Regions from separate parts of the Acetobacter sp. AC2005 genome, predicted to be linked through region 1. Evidence: riboswitches for the same ligand, from Rfam matches in the RefSeq annotation. Region 1 holds a riboswitch; each other region holds the start of a gene.
What was found. A riboswitch is a leader RNA that binds a small molecule or an ion and turns the genes downstream of it on or off. The one in region 1 is predicted to bind cobalamin.
Positions count from the first base shown of each region.

Region 1 (4,009 bases):
TTATCATGCTTGCGCCAGACAGAACGTGTATTTCCAAATTTTTCGGGCCAGAATATTTTCTACCTGTTGAAGTACAACTGCAACAAAACGGCTATGATTTGTTCGAGTGTATGATTACAGGTTTACCCGTTCATCATCAGGCACGGGGTGATTATCTAGAAGCGCACTTTAGGCCATTGCTGGATGCAACACTGGATATGGTAATGGCATTGCAACATGTTTCTGCTTGCACGTCAGGAACAGAATATGTGCAAACTTATATTGCCGTGCAAAATCTTATTGGTGCACAAAAAGCTGCAATGGCTATGTATTGCAGTACTTACAATTACGAAAAAAAATCTGTTGAATAGAGAATGTTCTTTAAAAATCTTCAGCTATGCATAAGGAGAATTTGTTTTTCTGATAGACGTTTGGTAGGTAATTTTAACAAAATCGATGGTTTCGTGCAAACGGATTAAAAGGGAACGCTGTGATATCCATGCGCTGGTTGGCACCAGTAATGGATTAAGTCAGAGACTGTGCCCGCAACTGTAGGCAGAGATTTTTTCGGATATGTGTTTTATTGTAAACATAAAACAGTCACTGGTGCTGGCGTACCGGGAAGGCAGCCGAAAAAGATAGATCTGCAAGTCAGGAGACCTGCCATCGTTGTTTCACCATGTCGTCGGGCGGGATGAACCGAAGGCAGGACGAAAAACATGTACAGATCAGTATGGCAGATGGCTGCCTGTCGGTTAACGAATGTTATGGTGGCGAGCACTGGGTCGGAGCAGGTCCAATGCAGCGAAATGCTTTTGTTCGCAAGTGCATGAACCTGTCTTGGCCATAACCCCGACATACAGCCATGAGAGTTGCTATGAGCCACATCATCAATTTCCCGGCCCAAAGTGGAGCTTCCAGACCTTATCTGTCTTCGAAATTACTGACAGAAGGACAGCGCCGCTTTATTCTTTCTCTCCCCATAAGCGGAGATTATGGTATTCCAGCAACAGATATCGGAAGTATACGCACTTCTTTGATATTGATGGGGTATGTCGAGGCAGGGTATTCCTCTCGCTGGGGGCGTGCTGCTGCACGCCTGACGCGCAGAGGGTGTATATTGCATCAAAAACTGATGTCGAAAAAGGGCATCTGATGACACAGCAGGAAAAAAAACCTTCTAACCATCGCGAACTTTCTGTTGGCGAATTGGTCCATATCGCTACAACCGTTTGCCGTGGTGAGCAACAGGTGGTTTGGTCGGACTATTCTATTTTAACCCGTCAAAGATTGATGACAACGATATGGGATTTGACCAGAAACGGAAGTGTAGAAAAATATAATCATCTTACTATCTCCGAGCATGAAGAAAAAAATATCATAAATAAATTAGATGGTTTGTACTTATTAAATAATAAGAAAATATTGGATTTTATAAGAATGTTTTTAGGCTTTATAAGTCCGCTTCATGCGTTGCATTATAGGAATGAAATCATTAAAATTTTATCGTATTAACTATTTATTATTCCATATTTTCCGGCCCATGTCTTGCTTGTAGCAGGGAATGGGCCGGGGTACACATACAATGGTTTTTATGGATGATAGCCTTGTTGGCTATCATAATCCCCTTGAAAAATCATTTTATGAAACGGTGAATGTGTACATTTATGAAGATGCACGTTTTTGAGTATCATGATTCAGTCCTCCAGTATCAGGCGAGATACCTCGTGCACGCAAAAGTTGAATTGCCCCGGGTTTTGTGGAGACGTTTTTTATCTGATTTAAGCGGCTAATGCATGTGATTTCTGTTGTGCATAAAAGCGTGCCTCAGCTTCTGCTGGCGGGATGTTTCCAATGGAGGACAGGAGCCGCCGATTATTGAACCAGTCGACCCATTTAAGTGTTGCCAGTTCAACAGCTTCCCTGGCCCCTGCCGATAGATGAGTTCGGTTTTGTAAAGTCCGTTAATGGTCTCTGCTAAGGCGTTATCATAGGAATCCCCAACACTGCCGACAGAAGCAACGAGCCCCGCTTCAGCCAGTCTTTGCGTGTAACGAATGGACACATATTGACAGCCGCGGTCGGAATGGTGGGTCACTTTTCCCTCAGGTCGCCTCTGGCACAGAGCCTGCTCGAGAGCATCCAGCACGAAGTCGGTATGAGCCGTTGAGGAGACGCGCCAACCCACAATAACCCGTGCGAATACATCAATGATGAAGGCCACATAAACAAAGCCCTGCCATGTGGAAAGTAGAGTAGGAAGCGCATATGCGCTTCCCCTCTCCGAACCGTACGTGCACCTTTCAGCGCATACGGCTCTCCGTTCAGGCTCGGCTTAGAGCCATTGCCACATCATGATAACGGGAGGTGACCGTGCTCCGTGCTTCGTCCCTGAAGATATAGGGGTTTTGCTCGGGGTTCCGCCACCGGAATTGCGCTTTTGGGCTCGTGACGAGCCGTCGCAGCGCCTTTCCGACAAGATTGCCTTGTTCGCTTCGTCCATAGACCAGCCAAGTCTTGGACTGGCCCGTCTCCGGCACTCGATAGCATTTTCGCATCAGAGGCCTGATACGAGAACGATATTTCTGCGCCAGCCAGTGCGCCAGTTTCCAGAACACGACAGTGTCGATACGCCGGAATGTGCGCGCTGTGAAGTCCGTGAACCGGTAGAATGCCGCCCATCCTGCCAAGCGACGGTTCAGGGAGGCAATCATGTCAACCGCATTGATATCGTGATGTCCAGTGAGCGCCTCGGACAGTCCGTGAACAAAGGCCTTGGCTTTCTCCTTGGGTATTGTCGTGACCACGGACATACGCCCGCGTGATCCCCGTTTCCGAATGATCCGATTTCCCAGAAAGACAAAACCGTCGTCAACATGGGTGATATGGGATTTCTCCATATTCATCTTCAGTTTCAGACGGTTTTCCAGGAAATCCCGGCATTCCTCACGGATGGTTTCGGCATGTGCCTTTGTCCCTTTGACGATGACGACAAAATCATCGGCATAGCGACAATAGGCAACAGCGGGTTTCCACTGCCGGTTCTCACGAACCGTGATGGGCCGTTGCTGCTGTATGCCAAAATTCCATGCCCAACGGTCCTTTCGCGCTTTGTGGCTCAGGTATTTCGTCTCCAGCCATGTATCAAACTCATGGAGCATGATATTGGACAGAAGCGGTGACAGAACGCCACCTTGCGGAACACCCTCGCTGGCCGCCACGAACAGACCACGCTCGATGTGGCCTGCCTTAAGGATACGCCAGAGCAGATCAATGAACCGATCGTCCATTATCCGCCGCCGGATGCTGCGAAGAAGCAGCCTATGATGGACAGTGTCGAAGTAGCTCGCAAGATCACCTTCGATGACCCAGCGTCCCCTCGTGTCACTGCCATCCTGAAGCTGCAATTTCACCGTCCGGACAGCATGATGCACGCTGCGTTCCGGTCTGAACCCGTAGGAGAGACGATGGAAATCGCTTTCCCATATTGGGTCCATGACCATCAGCATAGCGCGTTGGACAATGCGGTCTGTCAAGGTCGGAATACCCAGCGGGCGCTGCTTGCCGTTCGCTTTCGGGATATAGATGCGCCTGACCGGCTTCGGGCAATACGTGCCGTTCAGCAGGTCCACACGCAGGTTTGCCAGATGTTGATCCAGCGTGTTCTGCATGTGACGCTTGTCTATTCCGTCTATGCCCGGTGTATGGGCGCCGCTCGACGCCAATACGATCCGGGCCGCTTCGGCAAGCCACTCCCGGCTGGCCATGAGCCGCAACAGGCGGTCGAACCGTCGGTTCGGGTCCGCTGCAGCCCATGTTGCAAGCTTGTGCTGCATTTCCCTGATTATCAAAGGTCTTCACCTCATTAGGTCAGTTAGTTTGCACTTCAAGCAGTCTGAACTGTTCCCCTTCGCCATGTGGCAGGCTTTCCCTGCCGCAGACTACTACGGGAACTCCGCCAGCTTGATGGACATCAGGGTCAACTCCCTTGGCATTCCACCAAGCCTTCCCTCGTTCGTATGCTGGACAT
Region 1 is NZ_CP149627.1:52,824-56,832, reverse strand. It holds gene QQM41_RS13970 (hypothetical protein) at 1-350, shown strand, start outside; cobalamin riboswitch at 420-662, shown strand; gene QQM41_RS13965 (hypothetical protein) at 857-1,135, shown strand; gene QQM41_RS13960 (hypothetical protein) at 1,135-1,494, shown strand; partial or broken gene QQM41_RS13955 (IS3 family transposase) at 1,761-2,236, opposite strand; gene ltrA (group II intron reverse transcriptase/maturase) at 2,304-3,815, opposite strand.

Region 2 (4,009 bases), on a different replicon from region 1:
AAGTTCTGCCAGCCGCCTATCACCTCCTATATGTCCTGCTTGGTGCTGCGCATCAGAGCTATGGCTTTGCAAAATATCACCGGGTAGCAAAGCTAGCGGCACACCTGTTTCACGGCTCCATGCCGCTAACTCTTCTGCCCCATAGCGCCAGTAATCCAAACCACCCAGCAACCGCACGACAACACAGCGCGCTTTTTGCAATGTGGTTTCAATATACAGATCAATCGACATAGGGTGGCGTAACCGTGCAAGGCTTGTAACCTGCAAGGTAGGGCGCAACGCGCTTCCTTCAGTTTGTGCACGTAAGAGAGCTTCTGCATGGCGCAGGGCCAGAAGATCGCTTTCTGTAAAAGAAAGTACAACCAGATCAGCTGAAGGAAGATTGAGATCTTCCGCCACTTCCTGTTCATCAAGCGTCCGGTTTTCCCGCACCAAGAGATGCATAAGCCCACTCCGTCCTTAATCAGGCCGTTACCAATGTACCGCCAAGCGCCTTGGCTATAGCCGGAGCCTCCAGCCCCTTTTGCCCGATCACGACAATGCGGCCTTCTCGTCCACCGTTGGCAGCAAGAGGGCGATCAAATTCATGCCGAAAACGCGTTCCCACACCCTGCACTGCCAAACGCATGGCCTTACCTGCCACTGCAGCAAAACCTTTCATGCGCAGCACATCATAACGGCGTGCTGTATCCTGCAAGAGCGTTAAAAACTGTTCCACACTCTGTTGCTCAGGCACACGCACCACAAAACTTTCGAAGTCATCATGTTCGTGTTCGCCATCTTCTGCATCATGATGGGAAGGACGAGCGGCCAGATCAGCTTCTGCCGCAGCTCCGATACCAAGCAATATGGCCGGATCTACCTTGCCTTCCGTGGCACGTACAATCTGCACAGGGCGCGGTGCTGTGTGGCGGATTTCATCTTCAACGCGTGCAAGCGCATCTGCATCAAGCAGATCTGTCTTGTTCAACACCACAAGATCTGCAGCGTTGATCTGATCTTCAAAAACCTCTGCCAAAGGGTTGTCATGATCTAGGGATGGATCTGCCACACGCTGCTGGGCAATAGCTTCCGGGTCATCTGCAAAACGGCCAGCAGCTACTGCTGGTGCATCCACTACGGTTATCACCCCATCAACAGTCATGCGGTTGCGCACTGTTGGCCACCCAAAGGCCTTGAGCAATGGTTTAGGCAGCGCCAGACCTGATGTTTCAATAACTACATGTTCTGGCGGATCGGCCCGATCTAGCAGGGCTTCCATTGTTGGCAGAAAATCATCTGCTACCGTGCAGCACAGGCAGCCATTGGTCAGTTCGACAATATCATCTTCCTTGCAGCCTTCCACGCCGCACCCGCGCAGAATTTCTCCATCAATGCCAAGAGAACCAAATTCGTTCACCACCACGGCAATGCGGTGCCCTGCTGCACGCTGAAGAAGATTGCGCAAAAGGGTTGTTTTGCCTGCCCCTAAAAAACCAGTGATAATGGTTACAGGCACGCGAGATGCGAGTGTCATGAAGGCTCCTGTTCATCATAAAGTTGTGCGGGAACACGCCCCAGCACCATATTGGAAAGAGATGCCGGACGGCGCGAAGGCATGACCGTGCCCCGCGCGGATTTTGCATAGAGTTGGGCATACGTCAGAAGATCTTCTGCTTTTTCAGCGCCCAGATGCCCTAATAACCATGTCCAACGCTCTGGCATGGCAATAGCTGCAGTGCATCCGCGATCACAGGCAGCCAGACACTGCACCTGACGCAACAGAACCGGAGCTTCCTGCCCAGCAGCTTCTGCTTCCTGCACCAAGGTCTGCAAACGTGCATACAACTGGGCACCCGGCGGCTGATCCATAGCAGGTCCACCACGCCGACATGTGACACACACATGCAAAACAGGGCGATTCTGAGGTGATTTTTGAGAAGAATCGGACGCTTCGGCCATGCTGTATCCCTGAAATAACTACCATTCTAAAAGAACGGCTGCTTGAAAGGGGTGCAGATACCCGGCGCCCCTGCCCAGAGATGACAGAAGAAATGCACCCTATGGTGCATCTATGCCTGCCGGGCACCCCGCCAGCAGCAACGCCAGAACTTAATAATTAAGGCCCGCCTATATGCTTACGCATAAGGCACCAATGGCAGGTTTCCTGGCTTGTACCCACATATGCTCTCCCTTACAGGCCAGAACATAAAACAGCGTTCCCTACCTTCCCAGCCTGCACATAGGCCAGTGGCACATTGGGCCAGAAAGCCCATACGGAACACCATGGGTAACTTACAGTTGCGGGGGCAGCGACGGCCTTGCACCGTTCTTCCCTTTTCATCCCGTAAAGGACACCATTAGCCCGCGCACAATGCGCATAAGCGGCCTTTGCTTTCAACCCGCAGTTTTAGCCCTGCAACTTTAAAAGTCTGCTGATCTGAAACAGGATTGAGGCTTCACGCTAATGTTCCTGTGCTTTGCAGCCTTATTTCCATTATTGACGCGCAAAACAGCTATGTTATATTCGTATGAATATACTTTATATGTCAAATATTCTTTCGCTAACTAATGAGGATTCTATGACCTCCCCACGCGTTCTGCCCACACTGGATGAAACGCGTTTTTCAGACATGGCGCTTATCTTCCGCATTATGCGGTTAGCCACCGTCTGGCGCACGCAACTGGACCGGGCTTTACGCCCGCATGGCATGACATTGGCCAGCATGCGCCCGATGGCTTATTTGATGATGATGCCCGATGGCGCCACGCAAAGTGATCTTGCAGCCGCCATGAATGTGGATTGCTCGGCACTAGTACGTATTCTTGATTTGCTGGAAAAACAAAAGCTGATCACTCGCCTGCAGGATACGCGGGACCGGCGTGCCAAAAAACTTGTGCTTACTTCTGCTGGGCAGGAAAGATGTACGCTGTTCCATACCATTGCAGCGCAACTTGAGCAGAACGTTCGCCAGAATCTTACAGAAGATCAGGTACGTAGCTTAATTCATGATCTGTCCTGCATGCTGGAAACGCATCATGAACGCTAGATCTGAGCACAGCAGTCATACGCTCTTTTCCCTTAACACTCTATTATCCCGCTGCTTACCGGCTTTTTTTTCTGATGAAGCCCAATGGAATGCTTTTAAAGCTACCGCAGGTTATTCTGCCCGCGTGTTTTTGTGCATTGGCATTGCCGTTTTTCTGGCATTTATGTTCCAACTTCATTCCCCCCTCAGTGCAGCCACAACTGTTCTTATTGTGGCAAACCCAACTGTAGGGGCCATGGTTTCAAAAAGCGTATGGCGTGTTATCGGCACAGTTATCGGGGCTGTTATTAGCGTTGGCATTATGGCTGTGTTTGTGCAGTCTCCCGTTCTGTATTTTGCAGCGCTTTCTGTTTTTGTAGGTATAGCCTGCATGGTGGCCACGTTTCTGCGCTTCTTTCGTGCCTATGCTGCCGTGCTAACCGGTTATACAATTGTTATTATTGCTGCACCCGCTTTTGCAGACCCAGACAATATCTTTCTTTCTGCAATGGGGCGCTTATCTGCCGTGGTAACAGGCGTGGTGGTAACAGCCTGCGTATTTATGGTGACAAGCCCGCGCAAACCCAGCGCGGTGATGGAAAAGCTGGGAAACGCTTTTCGGGATACCATTCTCCATGCAAAAAACTTTCATGCACAGGAAGGCCTTTCTGCCACACCGGAAGAACATGCGGCAGAAGAAAACAACCCATCTGAAACCACAGATACCGCAACCACAGGCACAGCATTCCGCAGCCTGCCACAACCCCTTTATGATAGCCGCAGCCGCCTTCTGGCAGGTATGGCCGGTTTAACACCAGCCATAGAATTTGCCGCTGCAGATGACCCAGATATGCAGGCCCGTATTTCTAACCTGCGTCTGGCTCTTAACCGTTTAACCGGGCTGATTGTCAGCTATCATCCCTATTGGTTAAACCTCTCTTTGGTGGATGCACAATCACGCCCCGTGCATCAGCATGTTGCCGAAACATTAGAGCACATTC
Region 2 is NZ_CP149625.1:1,659,113-1,663,121, reverse strand. It holds gene cobN (cobaltochelatase subunit CobN) at 1-444, opposite strand, end outside; gene cobW (cobalamin biosynthesis protein CobW) at 464-1,516, opposite strand; gene QQM41_RS08050 (DUF1636 domain-containing protein) at 1,513-1,941, opposite strand; cobalamin riboswitch at 2,119-2,356, opposite strand; gene QQM41_RS08045 (MarR family transcriptional regulator) at 2,511-3,029, shown strand; gene QQM41_RS08040 (FUSC family protein) at 3,019-4,009, shown strand, end outside.
Region 2: another riboswitch for cobalamin. It lies ahead of QQM41_RS08050 (DUF1636 domain-containing protein); the one in region 1 lies ahead of QQM41_RS13965 (hypothetical protein).

Region 3 (4,009 bases), on a different replicon from region 1:
GGCCCTTGCAGGATTCCGGGCTGATTGCCCGCCGCATGGGGGAACTTGAACTTATAAACGTGGCCAGCCCCATATATCTTAAACAGCGCGGCACACCCCAATGCCCGACAGATTTGCTGAAAGGGCACGAGGCCGTGCGCTATGCCTCTCCCCAGAATGGCCGGGTAGAGCAATGGGAGTGGGAGGAACACGGCCATACCCACACGCTGGATGTGCCGGGCCGCGTAACGGTTAACAGCGCAGAGGCTTTAATAGCCTGCACACTGGCCGGGCTGGGGGTGATGCAGATACCCGCTTACGATGTGCGCTCTTACCTGCACACAGGCCAGTTGGTGGAAATACTGCCCCAGTGGCGTGCGGCACCGCTGCCTATGGCGCTGCTTTATCCGCACAGGCGGCACCTTTCCATGCGGGTGCAGGTGTTTGCCACATGGTTGGAAGACCTGATGCGCCAGCAGGTTTTGCGTCCTGTTTCCGCCATGCCGTAAAGCGGGTGTGTTTCTGCAGAATGTCCGTTGCATAAACACCCAAACACGCCCAAAGAGCGCAGGCCATGTTGACCATAGAAAACATTCTGCTGCTGCTTTTGCTGGCGGCAGTCAGCAGCCTGCTTGTTGCCCTGTTTAAACAGAAGGTGCCGCAGCCGGTTATCCTTATCATTCTGGGTGTGTTTGCTGCGGTGGCGGGCATGCATGTCAGCCTGCAGCCAGATATGTTCATGTTTGTGTTTCTGCCGCCATTGCTGTTTGCAGATTCATTTCGCATGCCATTGCGTGAGTTTGCAGAACTGCGCGGCCCCATTCTGTTTCTGGCCTTTGGGCTTGTGGTGCTCAGCACGCTGGTATGTGGCTATGCTATCCACTGGATTGTGCCAGAGCTGGGCCTGCCTATCTGCTTTACACTGGCGGCGGCACTTTCCCCCACAGATACGGTTGCGGTTTCCAGCCTTATTGAAGGGCGCAAGGTGCCCAACCGGCTGTTGCAGATTTTATCGGGCGAGGCTCTGTTTAATGATGCCTCCGGCCTTGTGTGCTTTCGCTTTGCCATGGCCGATGCCCTTACGGGTGAGTTCTCTTACAGGCAGGCTTTTGGCACGTTCCTAATGGTGGCGCTGGGCGGCCTGTTGGTGGGCGCTGCGGTGGCATGGTTGGCTGTTAAGCTCAACCGCGTGCTGGTGCGCCGTGGGTATGATGATCCGCAATCCCAGATCATCTTTGTGCTGCTCTTGCCGTTTTTAATGTATGCTGCGGCAGAAGCAGTGGACTGCTCGGGCATTCTGGCCGCCGTGGCAGGCTGCATGGTGCTCAAACTTTCCGGCATGATAGAGGACACCGCCACTTTTACCCGCCTACAGGCCACAACGGTCTGGAACATTGTCAGCTACGTTTTTAACGCGCTTATCTTTTTGTTTCTGGGCATGCAGTTGCCAGAACTGCTGCAACATGGCGTGGCGCTGGGCCGGAAATATGATGTGGCCTTGTGGCAGGTTGGCCTGTTTGTGGTGCAGATATACGCCATTATGCTGGCCATGCGCTTTGCAGGTGTATGGACATCCGTTTTCGGCCGTTGGGTGGTGGCGCGCATTGGCAGCCTGCCGTTTGAACCCACAGGTTTTGCAGGCAGCATGTTGCTGACATTTGCTGGCGTGCGCGGGGCCGTTACGCTGGCGGCTGTGCTTTCCCTGCCCGAAGGCACGGATGGCACAGATGCCTTTCCCATGCGCGATGCCGTGGTGGTGGCCGCTACAGGCGTAATTGTTCTTTCCCTGCTGGCAGCCAGCGTGTTCATTCCGCTGTGCCTGCGCTTTTTGCCGCAGGAAACGGTGGACAAGAACGCGCAGGAAGAAAACATGGCCCGCCAGAAGCTGATACGCGCAGCCCTTGCGGTGCTGACAAAAGCGCGCGCGCAACCGCCAGCGCCCAACCCGAACGGCACAGCACTGGCAAAGCCCGAGGGGCAGAATGCAGATGAAGCCCTGCGGCAGGAGGTGATAGACCGCCTGTATCAGCTGTATCACAGCCGTTTGGAAGAAGAGGACGAAACGCCGCGCATCACACCGCTAGACCGCAGCCGCGCCCTACGCCATGCGCGTATGGAACTGGCCCTGCGCCTGCAACTGCTGCGGGCCGAACGGCAGGCCATGCGGGATATGACATCGCGCAGCGAGATTAACGACCAGACAGAATGGAAGCTCCAGCAGGAACTGGATTATGAGGAGCAGGTTATTCGCTCCCAGTCTCAACGCCTCCCGCGTGAAGCCTAAAGCCTGCCGCCACACTGGGGCGTGCTTTTGTTGACAAGCCACCCCCAGCCTGTAAACCACACCGCATGATGGTTTCCCCCAAGGGGAATGAAAAGGGAACCGGGTGCCCGCGCCATTGCCTGCAATGGTTTTGCGATATTCCCGGGCTGTCCCCGCAACTGTAAGCGGCATGGATGTGCACGCACGGCGCAAAGCGCTGGCCCACTGGAACAAACCTTTCCGGGAAGGGGTGCCACAACCGAAAAACCGCAAGCCAGGAGACCTGCCATCAGCACACAGTTGCAGACGGGGCATGTCAGCCGGGGTGTGCTGGCAGGCTGGGCAAGCGGTCAGCCAATGGGGTGGTTTGTGCCCTGTGGTGGAAAAAGCCGGGCCAAGTCTCGTGGCAACGCTGTTAAACCGCGAGATTGCCTTAACCCATGCGCCTAAAAAACCTTTTGCTTACCGGATCTTCCCTGCTGCTGGTAGAAACCACTGCCGCCATGGCGGCAGATGCCGCAAACTCCGCTACATCAACGGGTAAAAACACCGTTGCTGCCAAAGTGGCCGTAACACCTGCCGCCACCGCTCCGGCGCGCAATGCGCCTCTCTCTCATGCGGTGGAGGGCCCGCAAGCTGTGCAGGCCCGCAGCACGCAGGCTTACCCGGATTACGTTACGGTAAGTGCGGCACGCCACCCCATGCGGGCGGATGAAATTGGCACGGCCATGACGATTGTGACAGAAAAGCAGATCCTCACCCAGCAGCGCCGCACGCTTACAGATATTCTGGCCCGCCAACCGGGGCTGAATGTGGTGCGTTCGGGTGGCTTTGGCGGCACCACCTCCATTTTCATGCGCGGCAACAATGCCAACGAGGTGAAAGTGCGGCTGGATGGCATGGATATTAACGATGGCAGCTCCACCTCCGGCGCGTTTGATGCTGCGCAGTTTGTTACCGATGGTATGGGCCGCATAGAAATTCTGCGCGGGCCACAAAGCGGCCTGTACGGGGCAGATGCCATGGCCGGGGTTATTGATATTACCACAGCGCAGGGGCAGGGCAGGTTTACGCCTTTTGTGCGGGTGGAAGGTGGATCTTACGGCACGTTTAATCAGGTTATGGGCGCGCGCGGCAGTAAGGGAAAGTTCCATTACAATGTTGAACTTTCCCATTACCGGCAAGATGGTTTTCATGAAATCCCGCGCTATATCGGCCGCTATTTTGGCGCAGACAAGGAACAGCGCCACCGGGGGGACAGAAACGATAACCGCTCCGCCAACATTCGCTTGGGCTATGATGTCACCCATAATTTTGATCTGGGGCTGACGGCCCGGCTGATACAGAGCAACCTGCACACCTACAGCGCCTATAATATGGAAGATGAATATTACAGTCGGCTAGGATATTACGGTGATGTAGGGAGCGAGCGTGAACACACCACACAAAATCAGGCCATTGTGCGGGGCACAGCGCATTTGTCCTCATTCGGGGGCAGGTTCGATCAGGTGATTGGTCTGGGGTATATGACAGGCCGCAGAAGCTGGACAGAAACCGGCACCACGCTGGAAGGTGATGCCTTGCAGTATGACCCCACATATTACCGCACCAGCCGTATTAAAATAGATTGGCACGGCACTGTTAATCTGGACAAATACGGATCTCTGCTTGTGGGGGCAGAGCATTTTCATGATACGTTCAATTCCAGCCAAGGGAATAGCGCTGCATCTTCCACACCGTTCAGCACCAGTGCGGGCATGGATACCA
Region 3 is NZ_CP149625.1:810,640-814,648, reverse strand. It holds gene QQM41_RS03915 (LysR family transcriptional regulator) at 1-488, shown strand, start outside; gene QQM41_RS03910 (Na+/H+ antiporter) at 554-2,263, shown strand; cobalamin riboswitch at 2,316-2,548, shown strand; gene QQM41_RS03905 (TonB-dependent receptor domain-containing protein) at 2,683-4,009, shown strand, end outside.
Region 3: another riboswitch for cobalamin. It lies ahead of QQM41_RS03905 (TonB-dependent receptor domain-containing protein); the one in region 1 lies ahead of QQM41_RS13965 (hypothetical protein).